Regions from separate parts of the Pantoea sp. UBA4549 genome, predicted to be linked through region 1. Evidence: predicted binding sites of a transcription regulator. Region 1 holds the regulator's gene; each other region holds the start of a gene.

The links. Region 1 encodes LexA, which represses DNA repair genes until DNA is damaged. Its sites were predicted from a motif close to TNCTGTATGTACATACAGNA; they were not measured.
Region 2: umuD (translesion error-prone DNA polymerase V autoproteolytic subunit) is a predicted target of LexA. The motif match lies at 5,348-5,367, and genes of this name have one in related genera.
Region 3: mutH (DNA mismatch repair endonuclease MutH) is a predicted target of LexA. The motif match lies at 4,325-4,344, and genes of this name have one in related genera.

Annotation. Positions count from the first base shown of each region.
Region 1 covers NZ_DGLH01000001.1:3,156-9,778, forward strand. Annotated here, with positions in the region: gene ubiA (4-hydroxybenzoate octaprenyltransferase) at 1-808, shown strand, start outside; gene plsB (glycerol-3-phosphate 1-O-acyltransferase PlsB) at 848-3,271, opposite strand; gene B3041_RS00030 (diacylglycerol kinase) at 3,399-3,767, shown strand; gene lexA (transcriptional repressor LexA) at 3,873-4,487, shown strand; gene dinF (MATE family efflux transporter DinF) at 4,617-5,939, shown strand; gene B3041_RS00045 (CsbD family protein) at 6,085-6,297, shown strand; gene zur (zinc uptake transcriptional repressor Zur) at 6,350-6,623, opposite strand, start outside.
Region 2 covers NZ_DGLH01000009.1:89,781-96,403, reverse strand. Annotated here, with positions in the region: gene B3041_RS07135 (diguanylate phosphodiesterase) at 1-224, shown strand, start outside; gene B3041_RS07130 (hypothetical protein) at 256-444, opposite strand; gene B3041_RS07125 (hypothetical protein) at 1,560-1,736, shown strand; gene B3041_RS07120 (hypothetical protein) at 1,821-1,994, shown strand; gene B3041_RS07115 (YgiW/YdeI family stress tolerance OB fold protein) at 2,208-2,600, shown strand; gene B3041_RS07110 (hypothetical protein) at 2,649-2,960, opposite strand; gene B3041_RS07105 (biofilm development regulator YmgB/AriR family protein) at 3,353-3,610, shown strand; gene umuC (translesion error-prone DNA polymerase V subunit UmuC) at 3,642-4,904, opposite strand; gene umuD (translesion error-prone DNA polymerase V autoproteolytic subunit) at 4,905-5,327, opposite strand; gene B3041_RS07090 (four-helix bundle copper-binding protein) at 5,607-5,933, shown strand.
Region 3 covers NZ_DGLH01000004.1:50,457-57,079, forward strand. Annotated here, with positions in the region: gene thyA (thymidylate synthase) at 1-110, opposite strand, end outside; gene lgt (prolipoprotein diacylglyceryl transferase) at 107-988, opposite strand; gene ptsP (phosphoenolpyruvate--protein phosphotransferase) at 1,101-3,347, opposite strand; gene rppH (RNA pyrophosphohydrolase) at 3,360-3,890, opposite strand; gene mutH (DNA mismatch repair endonuclease MutH) at 4,607-5,260, shown strand; gene B3041_RS01235 (YgdI/YgdR family lipoprotein) at 5,485-5,703, shown strand; gene B3041_RS01240 (NADP(H)-dependent aldo-keto reductase) at 5,847-6,623, shown strand, end outside.

The sequences.
Region 1 (6,623 bases):
GCTGCTGATGTGGCCTACGCTCTGGGCGCTGTGGCTGGCTGGCATGGCGGTGCCGCCGCTTCCGGTGCTGATCGTATTTGTGCTCGGCGTGATTGTGATGCGCGCTGCGGGCTGCGTCATCAACGATTACGCCGATCGAAACGTGGATGGCCACGTCAAACGCACCGCTGGCCGGCCGCTGGCGAGCGGGGCGGTTTCAGAGAAAGAGGCAAAGCTGCTGTTTGCTGCTCTGGGCCTGCTGGCATTTATGCTGGTGCTGACCATGAATCGCATGACCATCCTGCTCTCTTTTGGCGGGCTGGCGCTGGCGTGGGTCTATCCCTTTATGAAGCGCTATACCCATCTGCCGCAGGTGGTGCTCGGCGCAGCTTTTGGCTGGGCGATTCCGATGGGGTGGGCCGCCGTAAGTGAGTCCTTACCTTTAGTCTGCTGGCTGGTGTTCTTCGCCAACATCTGCTGGACGGTGGCCTACGATACGCAGTACGCCATGGTGGATCGCGATGACGATCTGAAAATAGGCGTCAAATCCACGGCGATTCTGTTTGGTCGTTTTGACAAGCTGATTATTGGCCTGCTGCAGCTGGCTGCGCTGGGGCTGATGGCGCTGGTGGGAAGCATACTGAATCTGAACGGGGCCTTCTACTGGTCACTGCTGGCTGCCGGCGCGCTGTTTGTCTATCAGCAGAGCCTGATCGCCCGGCGCGAACGTGACGCCTGCTTTCAGGCGTTTCTGAACAATAACTACGTGGGGCTGGTGCTGTTTGCGGGTGTGCTGCTGAATACGCAGCCGTTTCTGGCGCTGTTCTGAACCGGCAGGGACGCATAAGAGCGTCCCTGCCTGCCTGCCTTACTCGTGTGCGACCGCACTTTCAATTGTCAGACGCACATCGCTGGTGACCAGCTCCGCCAGCATCTGCCACATCACGTGCGTGCGCTCCGCATCGGCATCACCGGAGTCGCTGATATAACGCTCATCGCGCAGCGTCAGCACCAGCGTGGTAAACACCGCTTTATCAAAGAACTCCGGAGCATTGATACCGTGCAGCACTGACAGACGCTGCGCCAGCGTACGACTCTCTTTCTCCAGCGTGCCACGGTTAATCGTGGGTTTGGCGCTGAGAATGGCAAAGGTGATCGCAAAGCGCTGCAGCGTTTCACGAATACCGGCCGCCAGCAGCTGCAGCGTGCGGTAGCGCGCGGCGCTCAGCTTAATCTGCCCGTCCAGCTGCGTCACCAGACCCTGCCGCGCCATCTCCGCACACAGCGCATTAAGCAGCGCCGGCAGTTCAGCACTTTCCCAGCGCAGGAACAGCTCACTTTTCAGCATCGGATAGACCAGACTCACCTGACGCAGAAGCTCGGCTTCACTGATTTCGCGGTGCTGCTGCACAATCGCCGCAATCAGCGACGGCATCACCAGCATATGCTGAATGTTATTGCGGTAGTAGGTCATCAGCACGGCCTGCTCGCGCGGCAGAATAATAATATCGCCGATGCTGTCCTGCTCGGTTTCGAACTTGTTCATGCCCATCGCGTGATCCAGCAGCGCTTCGGCGCTCAGATCGGGCACCGTGGCTTCCGGTGAATAGGGCACGTTGCGCAGCAGCTGCGTGTAACACTCCAGCTGCTCCGTCAGCTGCTCACGCGTCAGTGAGCGCTGACGCGACGCCAGCAGCGCGGTCACACACAGGTTCATGGCGTTGGCCGCACCCGCTTCGTTAATACGTACCATCAGGCTGGCAGCGATATCGTTCACCGCTGGCGTCATCCACGCGGGGCGCTGCGGATCGATAGGGTCAATCGCCTCGCGCCACTCAGGAATATGCTTGTTCAGATAGTTAACCAGCGGCAGCGGTTCACCAAAGTTAACGTAGCCCTGACCAAGATTGCGCAACTTACGCAGGCCGCGCACCATCTGCACAAAGCCCTCTTTCTCTTTCGCCGCGCCGCGCAGCTCTTTGGCGTAAGTCCCCACTTCCATTACATGCTCATAGCCGATGTAAATCGGGACAAAGGTGATCGGGCGGCTGCCGCCGCGCAGCAGCGCCTGCAGCGTCATGGAGAGCGTGCCGGTTTTGGGATCGAGCAGGCGACCGGTGCGCGAGCGCCCGCCCTCAACAAAGTACTCAACCGAGTAGCCACGGCTGAACAGCTCGCCCAGATATTCGCGGAATACGGTGGAGTAGAGTTTATTGCCCTTGAAAGTACGGCGAATAAAGAAGGCCCCCAGCCGGCGGAAAATCGGTCCGGCTGGCCAGAAGTTGAGATTGATACCGGCAGCGATGTGCGGCGGCACCAGTCCCTGATGATAAAGCACGTAGGAGAGCAGCAGGTAATCCATATGGCTGCGGTGGCAGGGCACATAGACTATTTCATGGCCATCCTGCGCCAGCTGACGCACGCGCTCGCCGCCGTTTACGTTAATGCCCTGATAGAGCCGGCTCCAGAGCCAGCCCATGATGCGGTCGGTGACGCGGATCGCCTCGTACGAGAAGTCCGCCGCGATCTCTTCCATCATCTCAACGGCGTTTTGCTGCGCTTTTTCATGCGAAATCTTTTTGCTGCGCGCTTCATCCTCAACGGCTTTTTCAATCGCTTTCGACTGCAGCAGTTTGTTGAACAGATCCTGACGGGCAGGCAGGCTGGGTCCTACCGCAGCCAGACGCTGACGGGCAAAATGAATACGCGCCACGCGTGCCAGTTTCTGCGCAATCGACTTATCCGTGCCGTGTTCGGTCGCCATCTGGCGCAGCGAGACGGTAGAAGAGAAGCGGACAAAGCTGTCGCGGCCGTGCCAGAGAATGGCAAAAAACTTCTGCACGCCATTCAGTACGCGCAGATGCGGCGTGGGCTCACCCTGAATTTCACGGCCCGGTGCCCGGCCAAACATCACCGCCACCGGCAGCATCTGGACATCCAGCTGCGGATTATTACGGTGCAGATCCAGATAGTCGTGAAACAGTTTCACTGACTCCGGATTCGCCACGTAATAAGGGAAGACGCGCGGGCCGTCATGGATAAACACATGGCGCGGCAGCAGCGTACCGTCAATCTCCAGCGGCGCCAGCGGATCGGGCAGATCAAGCCGCAGACACTGATTGCGCAATGTAAGCAGGTCCGCCTTTGAATCATAAGGCAAAACATACATCACGGGACGGGTGGGATCGATACCGTGCTCCGAAACCGGATCGGTCGGTATGACCTTACTTTTTACCAAAATAGAGAGTGGTAAATTCAATAATTTGTAATAGAGTTTACGCCAACCTGACATAGACAACTTGAAGCCTCTTGTTAGCAAAGCGCGGCAAGCATACCAGAAAGTGCAGCGAAGATCTGTGGCTGTGCCATCGTACGCTGCGCACTCATTGACGCCAAAATTACTCAAGGGTTCCCTATCCATGGCAAATAACGTTACCGGCCTGCTGCGCATTATCAAAGCCGCAGGCTACTCCTGGCAGGGTATACGCGCAGCGTGGCAACATGAGGCGGCTTTTCGTCAGGAGGCGATCGCGGCGGCGATCGCGGTGGTCATCGCCTGCTGGCTGGATGTGGACGCGGTGACGCGCGTGCTGCTGATTGGCTCGGTGATGCTGGTGGTGGTGGTAGAGATCCTGAACAGCGCGATTGAAGCGGTGGTCGACAGAATTGGTCAGGAGCGTCACCCGCTGGCGGGGCGCGCCAAAGATATGGGCTCTGCCGCCGTGCTGCTGACCATTCTGCTTGCGCTGTTTGTCTGGATTTCGCTGCTCTGGCCGCACGCGCATTAAGGCCTGAAGTACCGATATATCGCTGATTTTTGCCGCAGCTGCGGTTTTCATTTCGCCAATACCTGTATATACTCACAGCGACTGTATAAACAACCAGGGGGCGGGATGAAAGCGTTAACCAGCAGGCAGCAGCAGGTCTATGACCTGATTCGCGACCATATTAATTCAACCGGCATGCCACCAACGCGTGCTGAAATTGCTTCACAGCTGGGCTTCCGCTCACCCAATGCGGCTGAAGAGCACCTGAAAGCGCTGGCGCGTAAAGGGGTCATTGAGATTGTCTCTGGCGCCTCACGCGGCATTCGCTTGCTGATGGAAGAAGAGACAAGCGGCGGATTGCCGTTAATCGGACGTGTGGCTGCCGGCGAGCCGCTGCTGGCTCAGGAGCACATCGAGACCCATTATCAGGTCGATGCTAACCTGTTTAAGCCGAGCGCTGATTTTCTGCTGCGCGTCAGCGGAATGTCGATGAAAGATATCGGGATTATGGATGGCGATCTGCTTGCCGTACATAAAACCCAGGATGTGCGTAACGGCCAGGTCGTGGTAGCGCGCATCGATGATGAAGTCACCGTAAAACGCTGGAAAAAGCAGGGTGCTATCGTGCATCTGCTGCCAGAAAACAGCGATTTTCAGCCTATCGAAGTGGATACGCGCCAGCAGTCACTGACCGTTGAAGGTCTGGCTGTGGGTATTGTCCGCACCGGTGAATGGCTGTAATACCTGGTTAGTCCCCCTGCTGCGGTCTGTGCCTGCACAGACCGCAGTCTGCTATATTACCCCTCTGCTTCCAACCGTGACGCCGTGCAGCTGCATGAAGCGCGTTGCCCGCATTAACAGGACTGGCTGATGCCGCTGTTTACCTCTTCTGACCGCACGCTCTGGCGGCTGGCGCTGCCAATGATCCTCTCTAACATCAGCGTACCGCTGCTGGGCATTGTGGATACGGCTATCATTGGTCACCTCGACAGCCCGGTTTATCTCGGCGGCGTGGCCGTGGGCGCAACCGCCACCAGCTTTGTCTTTATGCTGCTGCTGTTTCTGCGCATGAGCACCACCGGTCTGACGGCACAGGCATTTGGCGCCCGGGATACACCTGCGCTGGCGCGTGCGCTGATCCAGCCGATGCTGATTGCGCTGACAGCAGGCGTGCTGTTCATTGCATTACGTACCCCGGTCAGCGAGCTGGCGGCCGCGCTGATGGGCGGCAGCGAGGCGGTGCAGCAGCAGGCGCAAACCTTTATCGCTATCCGCTGGCTCAGTGCGCCTGCCACACTGGCAAATCTGGTGATCCTGGGCTGGCTGCTTGGCGTACAGTATGCGCGTGCACCAATGGTGCTGCTCATCACCGGTAACGTTGTGAATATCCTGCTTGATTTGCTGTTTGTTCTGCAGTGGCACTGGGGCGTGGCGGGTGCCGCTGCGGCCACCGCCGTCGCGGATTATGTGACGCTGGCGGCAGGGCTGTGGATGGTGGCACGTGTGCTGGCGCTGCGCGGCATATCATTTTCACTGCTCAAAGCCAGCTGGCGCGGCGACACCGCGCGCCTGTTCCGTCTTAACCGCGACATCATGCTGCGTTCGCTGCTGCTGCAGCTCTGCTTTGCCTCGCTGACGCTGCTGGGCGCGCGGCTCGGCCCTGAGGTGGTCGCGGTCAATGCGGTATTACTGATGTTTCTGACCTTTACCGCCTATGCGCTGGATGGCTTTGCCTACGCGGTGGAAGCCTGCTCCGGTGAGGCCACCGGCGCAGGCGATCGCAGCCGGCTGCGGCTGATCTGGTATGCCGCCTGCCGGCAGGCGGGCATCGTGGCGCTGCTGTTTGCGGTGATTTACGCCGTCTGCGGCCCGGCAATTATCGCGCTGCTGACCTCTATTGAATCGCTGCGCGAAGCGGCCGACCGCTACCTTATCTGGCAGGTGATCCTGCCGCTGGCTGGCGTCTGGTGCTATCTGCTGGACGGTATGTTTATCGGGGCCACACGCGGCCGCGATATGCGCAACAGCATGCTGCTGGCGGCGCTGGGCTATGCACTGACGCTGCTGACGCTGCCGTGGCTCGGGAACCATGGCTTATGGCTGGCTATTACCGTATTCCTCGCGTTAAGAGGCATTACCCTGGGACTGATATGGCGCTATCACTGGCGGCGCGACAGCTGGTTCAGCGTGTAATGTCATCGGGTTAACCGGCAGCGCATAAAACTGGCGAATTGTGCTGCGACGGTTAACCTTAATAGGACAGATCGCAGGTCAGGCGGCGGTTCAGCCCCCGCTGTGGGGGCGTTCCGTCTGGCTCAGCAAACTGTGGAGACGCGTAATGAACAGAGATGAAGCAAGCGGCAGCTGGAAACAGTTCAAAGGAAAATGCAAAGAGCAGTGGGGCAAGCTGACTGATGATGACCTGAGCGTGATTGAAGGCAGGCGCGACCAGCTGATTGGCAAAATTCAGGAGCGCTATGGCTATGCGAGAGCAGAAGCGGAGCGCGAAGTGAACGAATGGGAAAGCCGGCACAACGATCGTCGCGACTAGCGCTACCCCGGTTCAGAACATACCCCCCGCTCGCAGGCCTTCAGGCGTGCACTCAGCCCTTTTTACCGCGTTTTTTACTCATGGCTTCATGATCGTGCGCGCAGCTGGCGTGCTGGGTACAGGCAGCAATTTCAGCGCAGTTTTCGCACAGGCCGTGCGCTTCAATCACCGTATGGCGCAGGCTGAAGTTCGCCTGGTCAGCCAGTCCCGCAATGATTTTTTCCACGCCGTGTGCCTGTTGTTCACTCACGGCGGCACAGCTGTCGCAGACCAGCATAACAGAACTGTGGGCCGGCTCATTAACGTGATGACAGACCACATAGCTG
Region 2 (6,623 bases), on a different contig from region 1:
AAATTATCAGTGACGTTCATAAAAGCGGCCCGAAGCAGGCAATTGTGCATGCGATTATTAAATGCTGCGCTTCACTGGAAATTGCCGTAGTGGCCGAAGGCGTTGAAAAAGCAGAAGAGTGGATGTGGCTTGAAGCAGCCGGTATTAATCAGTTTCAGGGCTATCTTTTTGCGCGGCCAATGCTGAATGCATTTCCGTCAATCGCATGGCCTGAAATCAGATAGCATCTGTCAGAAGCGCATCTCTGACTACGATTTACTGCGCCTGCAGCTGCTTTGCAGGCGCATCAAGCCGCTCGCTGAGGATGACATACTTCATCATTTCAAAGGTGCGCTGCGTCATCGGAACCGCGCTGCAGGGACGAAACCAGCCAAACTGCCGCTGATAGAACCATACCTCCGGGTAGCGCTCACCATCTTTCACCCAGTAATATCCATCTTTCATAAGCCTGCTCGCCTCTGTTTCAGCACTGACATTTACCGCCGCTGTTCACGGCATCTGTAAGTGTAGCAGCTGTCGTTCTGTTCGCGGTAAAGCGGAGCGACTCCCGATAGCAACAGCAAACGATCAGGCTGCCATTACCGGTTACCGTCCCGCGCCTGTTTTGCTGGCAGCCAGTTCAGAATGCGGAAATAAATCTGGTTATTAACGCGCTCTTCGTTTCAGAAAAAACAACAGGAATACCGGGTTCATTGTCCTGACAACTTTGTATGAAATAGATTTTGTTTTGCATGAAAAGAGGATGATCATATTCAGCAGTAAATCTGCTATGAATTATATTCAGCCCTGGAGTTTTGTTTTCTATTACTCAGCAGCGTATTACGCGGTTAATTATACAGCTGTAAAGCTCATTTACTGTTTCAGTCCCGAGCGGGCTTAGCCAGTCAGATAAAAAGGCGCCTGATAACGCCATACATAACACCTGAAGTTATACATGATTTCTCCATTCGTATAAGTTACGCTTTATCAATTTGTGCGGTCAGATGAGATCGTACTTTTTATTTCAAACGTGCATAATTTCAGTGCTCCCGATTTTGTCTCGCCTATCATCAGCTTAATCAGCCCTGAGCCTTCTCTTTTGTTTAAAATTAAAGCAAAACGCAACGCCTTTTCGTTACGGGAATTAAAACACCAGACGCTTCTATACAACCAGCGCAAACCTGTACAACTTTGATGAGCTGTACAACTTAGCCTGACTCCGTGTAAAGTGTGAAATCGATTTCGGCCGTTAAATGTAAACCTGGCAGTGAAAGCCGAAGCCTGTCTGGCACGGCATTGCTGTTAATCGGAAAGCGCAGGCAGGCTGACCGTTAACCCCCGGATAACAGGCTTCTGCTGTGCTGCACCTGGTAATGAAATTCAGACTGATAATGAACAGGAGCCGTATTCTGGTTAATGCAGATACGTATGTTGTGCATAGCCAGAGGATATTCGGCACCTCACAAGGTAAGTTGTAAAATAAGCGAAGCGGTAAACAAGATTGATTATCGACTTTACCTGATACATCATTTTGCGGAAATTTAAGAAGGCGTGCCTTCATTCATTTCTGGAGAGCACTAATGGAAACGGGTTTTTACTGGGTGGGTAGCAGAACAACTGAGCCAGAGGTCTGGTTCTGGGATGCGGGGCGCGGCTTTTACCGGCCCATGGAGCCAATACCTCTTTCTCTGGCGCGCTTTAAATCCGCGGGCTTTGTGCTTCTCAGCGAGAAACTGACGCCTCCTGAAGAGCACTGACGGCACATTTTTCTGTAGAGAATGGCGCGCAGTGCTGTTAAGCGTAGCGCAGCTGAACTATAGTCCTCGCAGGAGGATAAGACGATGCAGGAAGGCTATTACTGGGTGGAATCAGCCACAACGGAACCGGAAGTGTGGTATTACGCGGGAGAGCACAACCCGCGATGGTTTGGCCCAGGCAAAAAAGAGCCGCTTGATGCTGACGCCTTTGCCGGATCAGGCTATCGGGTTATCAGTGGCCGGCTTTCGCTGCCCTGACTGTCTGCACATAATCAGACGGCTGCTCAGCGCAATAAAAAAGCCAGACCGGGGTGCTGGCTTTTTTATTGCTGTACAAATGTACCCACGCGATGCCTCCTTTCTTCTTCTGTATACCTTTTGTTCAGACGCTCTATTAATTTTGTTCTCCCCCTGCTCCCCGGCGAAACCTGTGCCATGCTTAACGGGTCGATTGACTTCAAGGAGAGTGACATGAATAAAATTACATGGGCTGCTGTGATGCTGTGTCTGAGCTTTGGCGCTTACGCTGAAAAAGGGGGATTTGAAGCGGGTGAAACGCCGCCGCCGCAGCATAAAGAAGATGCAGGCTATAAAGGATCAGAAGATACCGGTCAGACGCGCGTGTCGCTGATCCGCGATTTCCGTCAGGGCGGATACGTAACCCTTGAAGGGTACATCCTCAAAAAGATCGGTGATAACAGCTATCAGTTCCGCGACAGCTCAGGCACCGTGCGTATTGATGCACCTGCTGAGACCTTTAAAGGTAAAACCTATGATGCCACCGACAAAATCCGCGTCAGCGGTAAAGTCTATGGCAAAGGCAACAGTGCGCACCTGAAAGTTTCCCGTATTGATGAGCCCTGATATCAGGCTGAAAAATTATTGCCGATCGTCACGATCGGCAGTGTTTTATCAGGCGCTGATTTGCCGGTAATACTGTACTGCAGTGTTTTTTCTGCTCTTTACCCGATAACGCGCGTGATTGATAACGGTGATCCATGAAGGATGAGCCGTATTGCGGCTACAGTTATCGAGGATCGCCAGCAGCTCACCCCACATCTCGATTTGCTCCGTTTTATCAACGGTCATCCCCTCTTTCATCGTCTGAATAACCGCATCGACCTGGTGTTTTACGTCGCTAAGATCTTTTCCTGTCTGGTGAGCGGCAGCAAGTTTACGAATCGCCAAAGCGTACAGATTGATACTGACCTGTTGTGAGTGCATGCGCACCTCTGTTGATTATTGGTCTGAGCATTAAAAGTAGCCTGACTTACAGATTTCGCGCTGCGTTTAGCAAAATAAAATGGGTGAAAACCCGCTCCCGGCCTCTGCCGGATTAACCGCGCATAAAATTTCTCTTTCAGCGCGGTTCGCGTGAAGATTGTGCGCTTTGTTCCGCACTGCACTAACGTCCTGCTTATAAAGGAAATGATCGATCCAAAAAATAGCGCGCTTATTTTGATGCATATCATTTACACGTACGACCACACAAAAGAGCGCTGCGCGAGTTGTACAACTACGAAAATCTTGTATAAGTTTATTGCAGCGCGGAGAGCATACGCTTTTGCCACCGCCAGACAATAACATGTGTGATTTCTCTTTTTGTGAGGCTTAATATGAAACAGCTTGCTACCCCGGAGTCTCAGCTCAGCGACTACTTTAAAACTACCGGTGAACAGTATCTGAGTGAACGTGTGATCATCTCTGAAATCCGGCTTGAACTGACCACACGCAAGATTCGCGTGACGAACAAAGATATCATTCTGGCCCTGATCATGCGGCTTGAAGCGGAACAGGATATTGTGAAACAGGATATCTACCGCAACGCGCTGGAAATTGTGATCCAGCGTACGCCTGAAGATATGGGTAACTGAATGTCAAAGCCGGGTAATTGAAACAGGGATGTTATTTCGCGACCGGCAAATCGGCGTAACGCGTCGTGTAAGACGGGGACAACATTTCCCGCTTCATCGCCCAGGGTTTCGCGATCCCCTGCCCTGCAAACCACAGTTGCCCCCTGCCTTCCTGGTTGACCTTATCCATTACCTGCATCAGGGCTGCGCTGTTTGCGCGCGGCTGGAACTCATCAAACAGGTTAAGCTGCGCCACGCCCTGGCTAAAAAAATCGCCCAGCATGACGCCCGCTTTCATATATCTCCGGCCTTCAAGCCAGATACGATCCAGCGCGTCTGTCGCCACGCGGATAATATCCCGGCTGTCGTGAGTCGGGATAGCCAGCCTGCCCAGCGCCTGATTGCCGTAAAATACCTCATCGTCGGCGTGCGGACTGGTGCGGATAAACACCGCTATCTGCCGGCAATACTGGCGTTCTGCTCTGAGCTTTTCAGCGGCCCGTACTGCAAAATTGCAGACCGCCTCGCGCATATCACGATATTCAGTAATGCGTGAACCAAAGGAGCGTGAGCACACTATCTGCTGTTTGTCAGGCGCTAACGCTTCCAGCTCAAGGCAGGATTCACCACGCAGCTCTCTGACCGTGCGTTCCAGCACCACGCTGAAGTGCTTACGGATAACCCAGGTGCTTTGATCAGCCAGATCCTTAGCCGTGATCACGCCCATCGCGTTCAGTTTTTTACTGAGACGCCGGCCCACTCCCCATACCTCTTCTACCGGCACCAGTGCCATGAGTCTGCGCTGCCGTTCTGCATCTGACAGATCCACCACCCCGCCGGTTTTGGTCCATTTTTTAGCTGCATAGTTAGCCAGTTTTGCCAGCGTTTTAGTCTGAGCAATACCCACCCCTGTGAGCAGGTGCATCTCCTGGTATATCCGCTGCTGGATCGCTCTGCCATAGGTTTCCAGCGATGTGTAGCGCTGCATCCCGGTCAGATCCATAAATGCTTCATCAATCGAGTAGATTTCAACGGCTGTCGCCATCTCCTCCAGCGTGGTCATCACCCGGTCACTCATATCGGCATAAAGCGCATAATTAGAGCTGAACACCCGCACATTGTGACGCGTCAGTTCATCTTTCATTTTAAAATAGGGCGCGCCCATTTTGATACCCAGCTTTCTGGCCTCAGCCGACCGGGCGATCACGCAGCCATCGTTGTTACTCAGCACCACAACCGGCGCGCCTTTCAGATCCGGCCGGAATATCTTTTCACACGACGCATAGAACGCGTTAACGTCCACCAGCGCGAACATCTATGGGCCTATCGTCTTAATGGCATGTCTGACCACACCAAAAATTTCAAACTGATCGGCGTCCTCAATTGCAATGATCGCATGCGCCGCATTCATGGGCCTGAGATGCAGAAACGGGCGCAGCATAAGCTGTTTAACTGTAAATTCACCACAGACTGAAGCGACTACCACATCACCGTGTCCGGCTTTGATTGAGCTGTCTACTACCAGCATATCGCCGTCGTTGATGCCCCCTTCAATCATTGAGTCACCGCTGACCTTAATGAAATATGTCGCGCTGGGATGCTGTACAAGCAACCTGTTCAGGTCGATTCGCTGCTCAACGTAGTCCTGAGCCGGCGACGGAAAACCGCAGGGAACGCGGCTGACATAAAGCGGTAATTCAAGGATGGCGCGGATGTCCGCCGGGTGTAAAAGCTCCATATCCATGGTCTCAAAATGATTACTGTATATAAATACAGTAATAGCAGTTCCCGTAAACGATCAAGCAAATACGCCTGATGTTTTTGTAAAGCCTGTGCAGATAAGACAAATTGAGTGAATTACAGGCGCAAATTGATGAATGTTCGCGCGGCTTACTCTTCAGCGCGCGTGCCAGTCACAAAATGAGCGCCGTGCTGAAAACGTTATTAACATATTCACAATTTGCATAATTGGGGATTTTTTCCAGGCTTATCAGGTAACCCTAACCGAGGAGAAGATATGTTGGATCAATACAAACAGTGCATTGAAGCCTGCTACCTCTGTGCAGCCGCCTGTGATAACTGTGCCGTTTCATGTCTTGAAGAGGAAAATCCGGAGATGATGCGGGAGTGTATCCGGATGGATATGCAGTGTGCGAATATCTGCCGTCTCGCCGCACAGTTTATGACGCTGAAGAGTGAGTTTGCGCCCGCGCTCTGCCAGCTTTGTGCAGAGATTTGCCAGAAATGTGGCGATGAGTGTGGTCAGCACCAGCACGATCACTGCCAGGCATGCGCGAAAGCCTGCCATCACTGCGCGGAACTGTGCCGCCAGATGGCCGCATAATCGCGAAGCCTGAAAACCCGCTTACCGGCGGGTTTTGAGATGCGCCTCACTAAAGCGACACTATTCAGCAGCGCTGCCGCTATCAGGCAAGTTAGTCAGCAACGGCGTTTGCTGACTGATGACAGATATCCTTTGCGCTGCCCTTTATGGTTGCCTCTCTAATGCAAATTTGTTCATTTTTGATGCAGGAGCTTTTATCCGGCGAATGCATGCCAGAGATTATTTTGCCTGAGCTGCCAATGAGCACCTATGGTCTTATCAGCTATTGCAGACCTTTAACCAGGGCTTTTTGTTCCCGGCATCTCCAGTAAAACTAAATCAATTATCTGCTCTTAAACGCGCTCTATGCAGTGCATAAAAGCGTTAATATAACTATGCCCGCCATCTTTCTATTCCAGGCCGATAACGTGAATAACATCTTCCCGCGTCACTGCGCCGCTCTTTATTAACCCTCTGGAAATCTGACGTAATTTGTCATCCTATCCATTTCTTAATCACGCCTGATATATTCAGGAGCATATGTGCCTTTTATAAGCTGCAACCTGGTAGAAATCTGAAGTCCGGATATGCCCCATCGCTGTCCCACATTAAATCCACACAGCAAATAAAAAATTTAAAATCAAATAGTTAAAACAAGTAAACCTGCATATTCATAATATCCCTTGGCAGTTTTTAGCATGTGAGTTGTTT
Region 3 (6,623 bases), on a different contig from region 1:
TTGAAACGCATCTGGTGGCCAAAAATGGAAAGCGTGCCGGTACCGGTACGGTCCGCTTTTTCTGCACCTTCATTCAGCACATGCTGCATCAGTTCCAGATACTGTTTCATTTTACCTCTCGGGTTTGTTGCTGCGGACGACGACGATACGCCCAGACCATCATGATAATACCCGCCAGAATCATCGGCACAGAGAGAATCTGTCCCATGCTGATGCCGCCTTCAAACAGCCCCAGCTGCGCATCCGGCTGGCGGAAAAACTCGACAATAATGCGAAACGCGCCGTAACCAATCAGGAACAGGCCGGAGACGCTGCCCATAGGACGCGGTTTGCGGATAAACAGGTTAAGAATTATAAACAGCACCACGCCTTCCAGGCACAGCTCATAGAGCTGGGAGGCGTGACGGGGCAGCACGCCATAGGTGTTCAGCAGCTGCTGATACTGCGGGTTATTGACCGCCAGCGCGAGATCTTCGCTGCGCGATCCCGGAAACAGCATGGCAAACTTAAAATCAGGCGCCACGCGGCCCCACAGCTCACCGTTGATAAAGTTACCGAGACGACCCGCGCCAAGCCCAAACGGGATCAGCGGCGCAATGAAGTCAGACACCTGGAAGAACGTACGCTTCGTGCGACGGGCAAATATCAGCATGACCACAATCACGCCAATCAGGCCGCCGTGGAAGGACATGCCGCCATCCCAGACTTTAAACAGATAGAGCGGGTTTTCCAGAAACAGCGGCAGATTATAAAACAGCACATAGCCGATACGGCCACCCAGAAAGACGCCGAGGAATCCGGCATAAAGCAGGTTTTCCACTTCGTCTTTCGTCCAGCCGCTACCGGGCTTATTGGCGCGGCGCACCGCAAGCCACATGGCAAAAACAAAGCCCACCAGATACATCAGGCCGTACCAGTGAAGCGAAATCGGTCCGATAGAGAAGATCACCGGATCGAATTGGGGAAATGAAATGTAGCCGTTATTCATTATTCACCATCGATTTTTCTGCCCAACACGGGCGTGGCTAAAGGGCCAGACAATAAAAGGCTGCGCATCATAGCACAGCCGCTTTTCACAATTTCCGCAGAAATGTAAACCGTTAACGACCGCCGCGAATCAGTCCACCCAGGCCGCGACGCTCCATAAATGCTGCAACCAGATGACGCACTTCCGAAGCGGTATGCGCCGCAATGCCCTGCTGACTTAGCTTCTGTACTTCCTCCCGATCCAGATGCCGCAACAGGTACTTCACCCGCGGAATATTTTTGCCGTTCATGCTGAGATGATGATAGCCAAGCCCGACCAGCAGCGCGACACACATGGGATCGCCCGCCATTTCACCACACAGGCAGAGCTCAAGTTTGGCTTCCCGGGCTTCACGCGCAATGGTATGCAGCGCGCGCAGCATCGCAGGATGCAGTGGATCGTAGAGGTTTGCGACCCGGGTGTTATTGCGATCCACCGCCAGCAGATACTGCGTCAGATCGTTGGTGCCGACCGAGATAAAATCAACGCGGCTGGCCAGATGCGGGATCATAAACAGCATTGAGGGCACTTCGATCATAACGCCGATACGCGGCCGGGGAATGGGATAGCCCAGTACCTCCTCCACTTCACGTCCGGCGCGATCAATCAGCCGGCGCGCGTCATCGATCTCATCAATATGGCTGATCATCGGCAGCAGAATATTGAGGTTCCCGGAGGCGACGTTGGCGCGCAGCATGGCCCGTACCTGGACCAGAAAGATCTCCGGCTGATCGAGCGTCAGGCGAATACCGCGCCAGCCCAGACAGGGGTTCTCTTCGCTGATCGGCATGTAGGGCAGCTGTTTGTCCGCGCCCACGTCCAGCGTGCGCAGCGTGACCGGCTTATTGTAAAACAGCTGCAGCATGCCCTGGTACTGCGCCACCTGCTCCTCTTCTGACGGGAAGCCGCTTTGCAGCATAAACGGGATCTCTGTGCGATAGAGACCGATGCCATCCACCCAGCTGTCCAGCGCCTGCTCATGCTCCGGGCTAAGGCCGGCGTTGAGCATGACCTCTACCCGCTCACCACTTTTTAGCTCCCCGGGCTGATCAACCACACCTTCAGCCATTTTGCTCAGCGCATTCTCTTCGCTGATCAAACGCTGATACTCCTGTACCAGCACCGGCTCAGGATCGATCAGGACTTCCCCGCGATAGCCATCCACGATCAGCTGCCGCTTGTTGAGCTGCACTGGCAGGATATCGGCACCCATCACGGTCGGGATCCCCATCGCCCGCGTCAGGATCGCCGCATGTGAGTTGGCGGCACCGTCGCGCACGACCACGCCTGCCAGCCGCTCATGCGGCAGCTCGGCCAGCGTGGTGGCCGTAAGCTCATCAGCCACCAGCACAAAACGTTCCGGCCAGGCGTTGGTCCCCACCAGCGTGTCATCAAGGTGGAACAGCAGTCGCTGCCCCAGTACCCGCAGATCGCCGGCCCGTTCGCGCAGGTAGTGATCCTGCAGACTGGCAAACTGCGCAGCAAACTTTTCGATCACGGTTTTCACCGCCCACTCGGCCACCGATCCGCGTTCGATCTCCGCAAACAGATCTTTCTTCAGCCGCGCATCGGTCAGCAGATGCGAGTAAAGATCGAAGATGGCCGCGCTCTCTTTCTGCACACCTGCCGCAAAGCGTTTACTGAAACGGCGGAATTCATTGCCCGCTTCACCCATCGCCACCACCAGTCGCTCGCGCTCCCGCTGTGGATCCAGGGTTGATGCGGCAGAGACCTGGTCCAGCAGCGGCTGTGTTTCATCCACCCAGCCGGTTGCCACCGCAACGCCCGGAGAGGCGGCAATGGCTTTAACACGGGTTTGCCGGAACTGGCCAAATAGCTGGCCGAGCTGTGACTGGGAGAGCAGTCCCGCCATTTGCGTGGCGAGCGTCACCAGAAATGACTCTTCACTCTCATCAAACTGACGGTGTTCGCGCTGCTGTACCACCAGCACGCCCAGTAGCTGACGACGGCTGATGATGGGTACGCCAAGGAAAGAGCGATAACGCTCTTCTTTTACGGCAGGAATATATTTGAAACTGGGGTGACTCTGCGCATCGGCCAGGTTAATGGGTTCAGCAAGCCGGCCAACCAGGCCGACAATACCTTCATCAAACGCCAGCGCAATGGTACGGCCGCGCGGCTTTTTCAGACCGCGGGTCGCCATCAGGTAGTAGCAGTGTCGATCGTGATCCGCGAGGTAAACCGAGCAGACCTCGGTCTCCATCGCCAGGCAGATTTCGTTAACCAGAATGTCGAGTGCTTCATTCAGACGCGGTGCACCCGCCACTTTTTCTACTATTTCTCGCAACTGAGTGAGCATAAGGGGCGTGGCCTATCCTCTTTTACGACGGTGGGCAACAGGGTTATTGCGCTGCCCCACACTCTCCTGCATCGACATTACCACGCCAGCAAACTCTTTCATGACGCGCCGGTAAACATCGCGCTTGAAGGAGACCACCTGACGTACCGGATACCAGAAGCTCACCCAGCGCCAGCCATCAAACTCGGGTGTGCTGCTGTGTTGCACATTGATATCCGCGTCATTACACATCAACTGCAGAAGAAACCACTTCTGTTTCTGGCCGATACAGACCGGCTTTGTATCCCAACGCACCAAACGTTTAGGCAACTTGTAACGTAACCAGTTACGGGTTGAAGCAAGTATTCGAACATCTTTGCGGTGTAAACCCACTTCTTCGAACAGTTCGCGATACATCGCCTGCTCTGCGGTTTCACCCGGATTGATGCCTCCCTGAGGAAACTGCCAGGAGTGCTGTCCAAAGCGCCTGGCCCATAACACTTGCCCCTGCCTGTTGCAGATTACGATACCAACATTCGGGCGGTAGCCATCATCATCGATCACTGGACTACCTCAAAGCTTAATTTGAATGGTCTGATTGTTTCACACTCCTTACAGGCGGTAAACCACTGGATAAGCCGGACCTTCGCAGAATAAAAAAGAGTTAACCCACAGAGATGAGTTAACTTATAAACAGTTAACCGGCGCCGCACGCGATCTTATGCACTTTTTCTGTGGATAGCTTTGTGCAGAACGCGGTAATTAGCTGCAGACAGTTTGCTGCCAGAGCAAAGCAGAAGATTCTTATCTTCAGATAAAGATATTTACTATCAGTGTATTAACAGGAAAATCGCTGTCTGGATCGCGGTTTTTTTTCTGTACCTGCAAGGTGCAGAGAGCCATGTGGTTAATAATTAACCACCGTTGTTTTTATCCACAAGTAACGCCCTAAACCTGGTCAGATGCTGTAAAAAAATCGCGCATTGCGCTCTGCCATGCCCTGTAAATACAAACAGGCATGGGTTCAGAGCGGGCTTATCCCACTTATCTGTGGATAACTTACACTGATATCCTGTTTATTGTGGCAGACAAATCGGGATAAAATGCCCGTGAGAACACCACGCTTTATAGCAGTCAGAAAAAAAACGGTGTGAATCATGCTATTATGATGCCCGTTCAGAAAGAGGCTGTGTGGACAACCTGCCTGACCGCAAATTGATTAATTTTTAACCAGCCCAGATTCCATTATGACATCTCATGCCGCTTTACCTGCTAGCCCAATGACTGAAGAAGAGCTGCTGCAGCGTGCGTATCAGCTGGCCGGACAGCGGCTGGACACGCTGGCGGCCCGGCTTAACCTGCCTGTACCTGATAATCTCAAACGCGATAAAGGCTGGGTCGGTATGTTGCTGGAGCTGCATCTGGGTGCCAGCGCTGGCAGCAAAGCGGAGCAGGATTTTGCGCATTTAGGCATTGAGCTTAAAACCATTCCGATTGATGCTCAGGGTAAACCGCTGGAGACCACCTTCGTCTGTGTGGCGCCGTTAACCGGTAACAGCGGCGTCACCTGGGCGTCGAGTCATGTGCGCCATAAGCTGGCGCGGGTGTTGTGGATCCCGGTTGAGGGCGAGCGCACTATCCCGCTGGCTGAGCGTCGGGTGGGGACGCCCCTGCTCTGGCAGCCTGACGCTGAAGAAGAGCAACAGCTGCGCGCCGACTGGGAAGAGCTGATGGATATGATTGTGCTGGGGCAGGTCGAGCGTATTACCGCCCGTCACGGGGCCTGGCTGCAAATTCGTCCTAAAGCCGCGAATAACCGGGCGCTGACGGAAGCGGTAGGTGAACAGGGTGAACGCATCATGACGCTGCCGCGCGGTTTTTATCTCAAAAAGCGCTTTACGGGTGCGCTGCTGGCGCGCCATTTTTTACTGTAATACGCGACACAGATTTTATACTGCACGTTTCCCGATATCGGGTTTTGCCCTCATCCTCCCGTGGCGCCAGCGTCTTCTGATGCTGCGCAACCAGCAGGAAACGCGCCTGCTTGTCAAGCTAATGTACGTTGCCCCCCGCTTTTTTAAGAATCATGCGATTACTTCGTCACGTAAAAGCATTTATTACTACACTTTTGCAGTTAAGGCAGCTTAGGGAGCGGATAATGAAAGGGTTAGCGGGTGTAGCAGGTTTGCTGCTGGCAGCGGCAGTGCTGAGCGGGTGCAGCAGCGACTACGTGATGGCAACAAAAGATGGCCAGATGATCATGACTGAGGGCAAACCCTCTATTGATAAGGAGACCGGCTTGGTTGAGTATACCGACCGGCAGGGCCACGTTATGCAGATCAACGGCGACGAAGTGTCCACCATTATTGAACGTTAAGTGCCAGATTGAACGGCCTGCATGGTGTTTTCCTCTGTGCAGGCGATTTCCCGGAGTTTCCCCCCTTCCTTCCCGTGTGCCAGACAGGCTATAGTCCAAAAGGACAGAACATTCCGTTTCATAATGAAAAAAGGAAGCCGGCAATGCATTATCACCGTATCCCCCACAGTACGCTGGAAGTCAGTCAACTGGGGTTAGGCACGATGACGTTTGGTGAGCAAAATAGCGAAGCCGACGCCCACGAACAACTCGATTACGCTGTCAGCCAGGGCATCAATCTGATCGATACCGCAGAGATGTACCCGGTGCCGCCGCGTCCTGAAACCCAGGGATTAACAGAACAGTACATTGGCAGCTGGCTGAAAAAGCGCGGCAGCCGCGATAAAGTGATCCTCGCCAGCAAAGTCGCCGGTCCGGTTCGCGGCAGCGACGCGCTGATCCGTCCGCATCAGGCGCTCGATCGCAAAAATATCCGCGAGGCGCTGGATGCCAGCCTGAAGCGTCTGAACACCGACTACCTCGATCTTTATCAGCTGCACTGGCCGCAGCGCCAGACTAACTATTTTGGCAAGCTGGGCTACGAGTACAGCGAAAGTACCGCGACCGTAACGCTGCTGGAGACGCTGGAGGCGCTGACCGAACAGGTGCGTGCCGGTAAAATCCGCTACATTGGCGTCTCTAATGAGACCGCCTGGGGTGTAATGCGCTATCTGCAGCTGGCTGAAAAACATGAGCTGCCGCGCATTGTGACGATTCAGAACCCTTACAGTCTGCTGAACCGCAGCTTTGAGGTGGGGCTGGCTGAGATCAGTCAGCATGAAGGCGTGGAGCTGCTGGCTTATTCAAGCCTCGCATTTGGCACCCTGAGCGGCAAGTATCTGAACGGCGCGAAACCCGCTGGCGCACGCAACACGCTATTC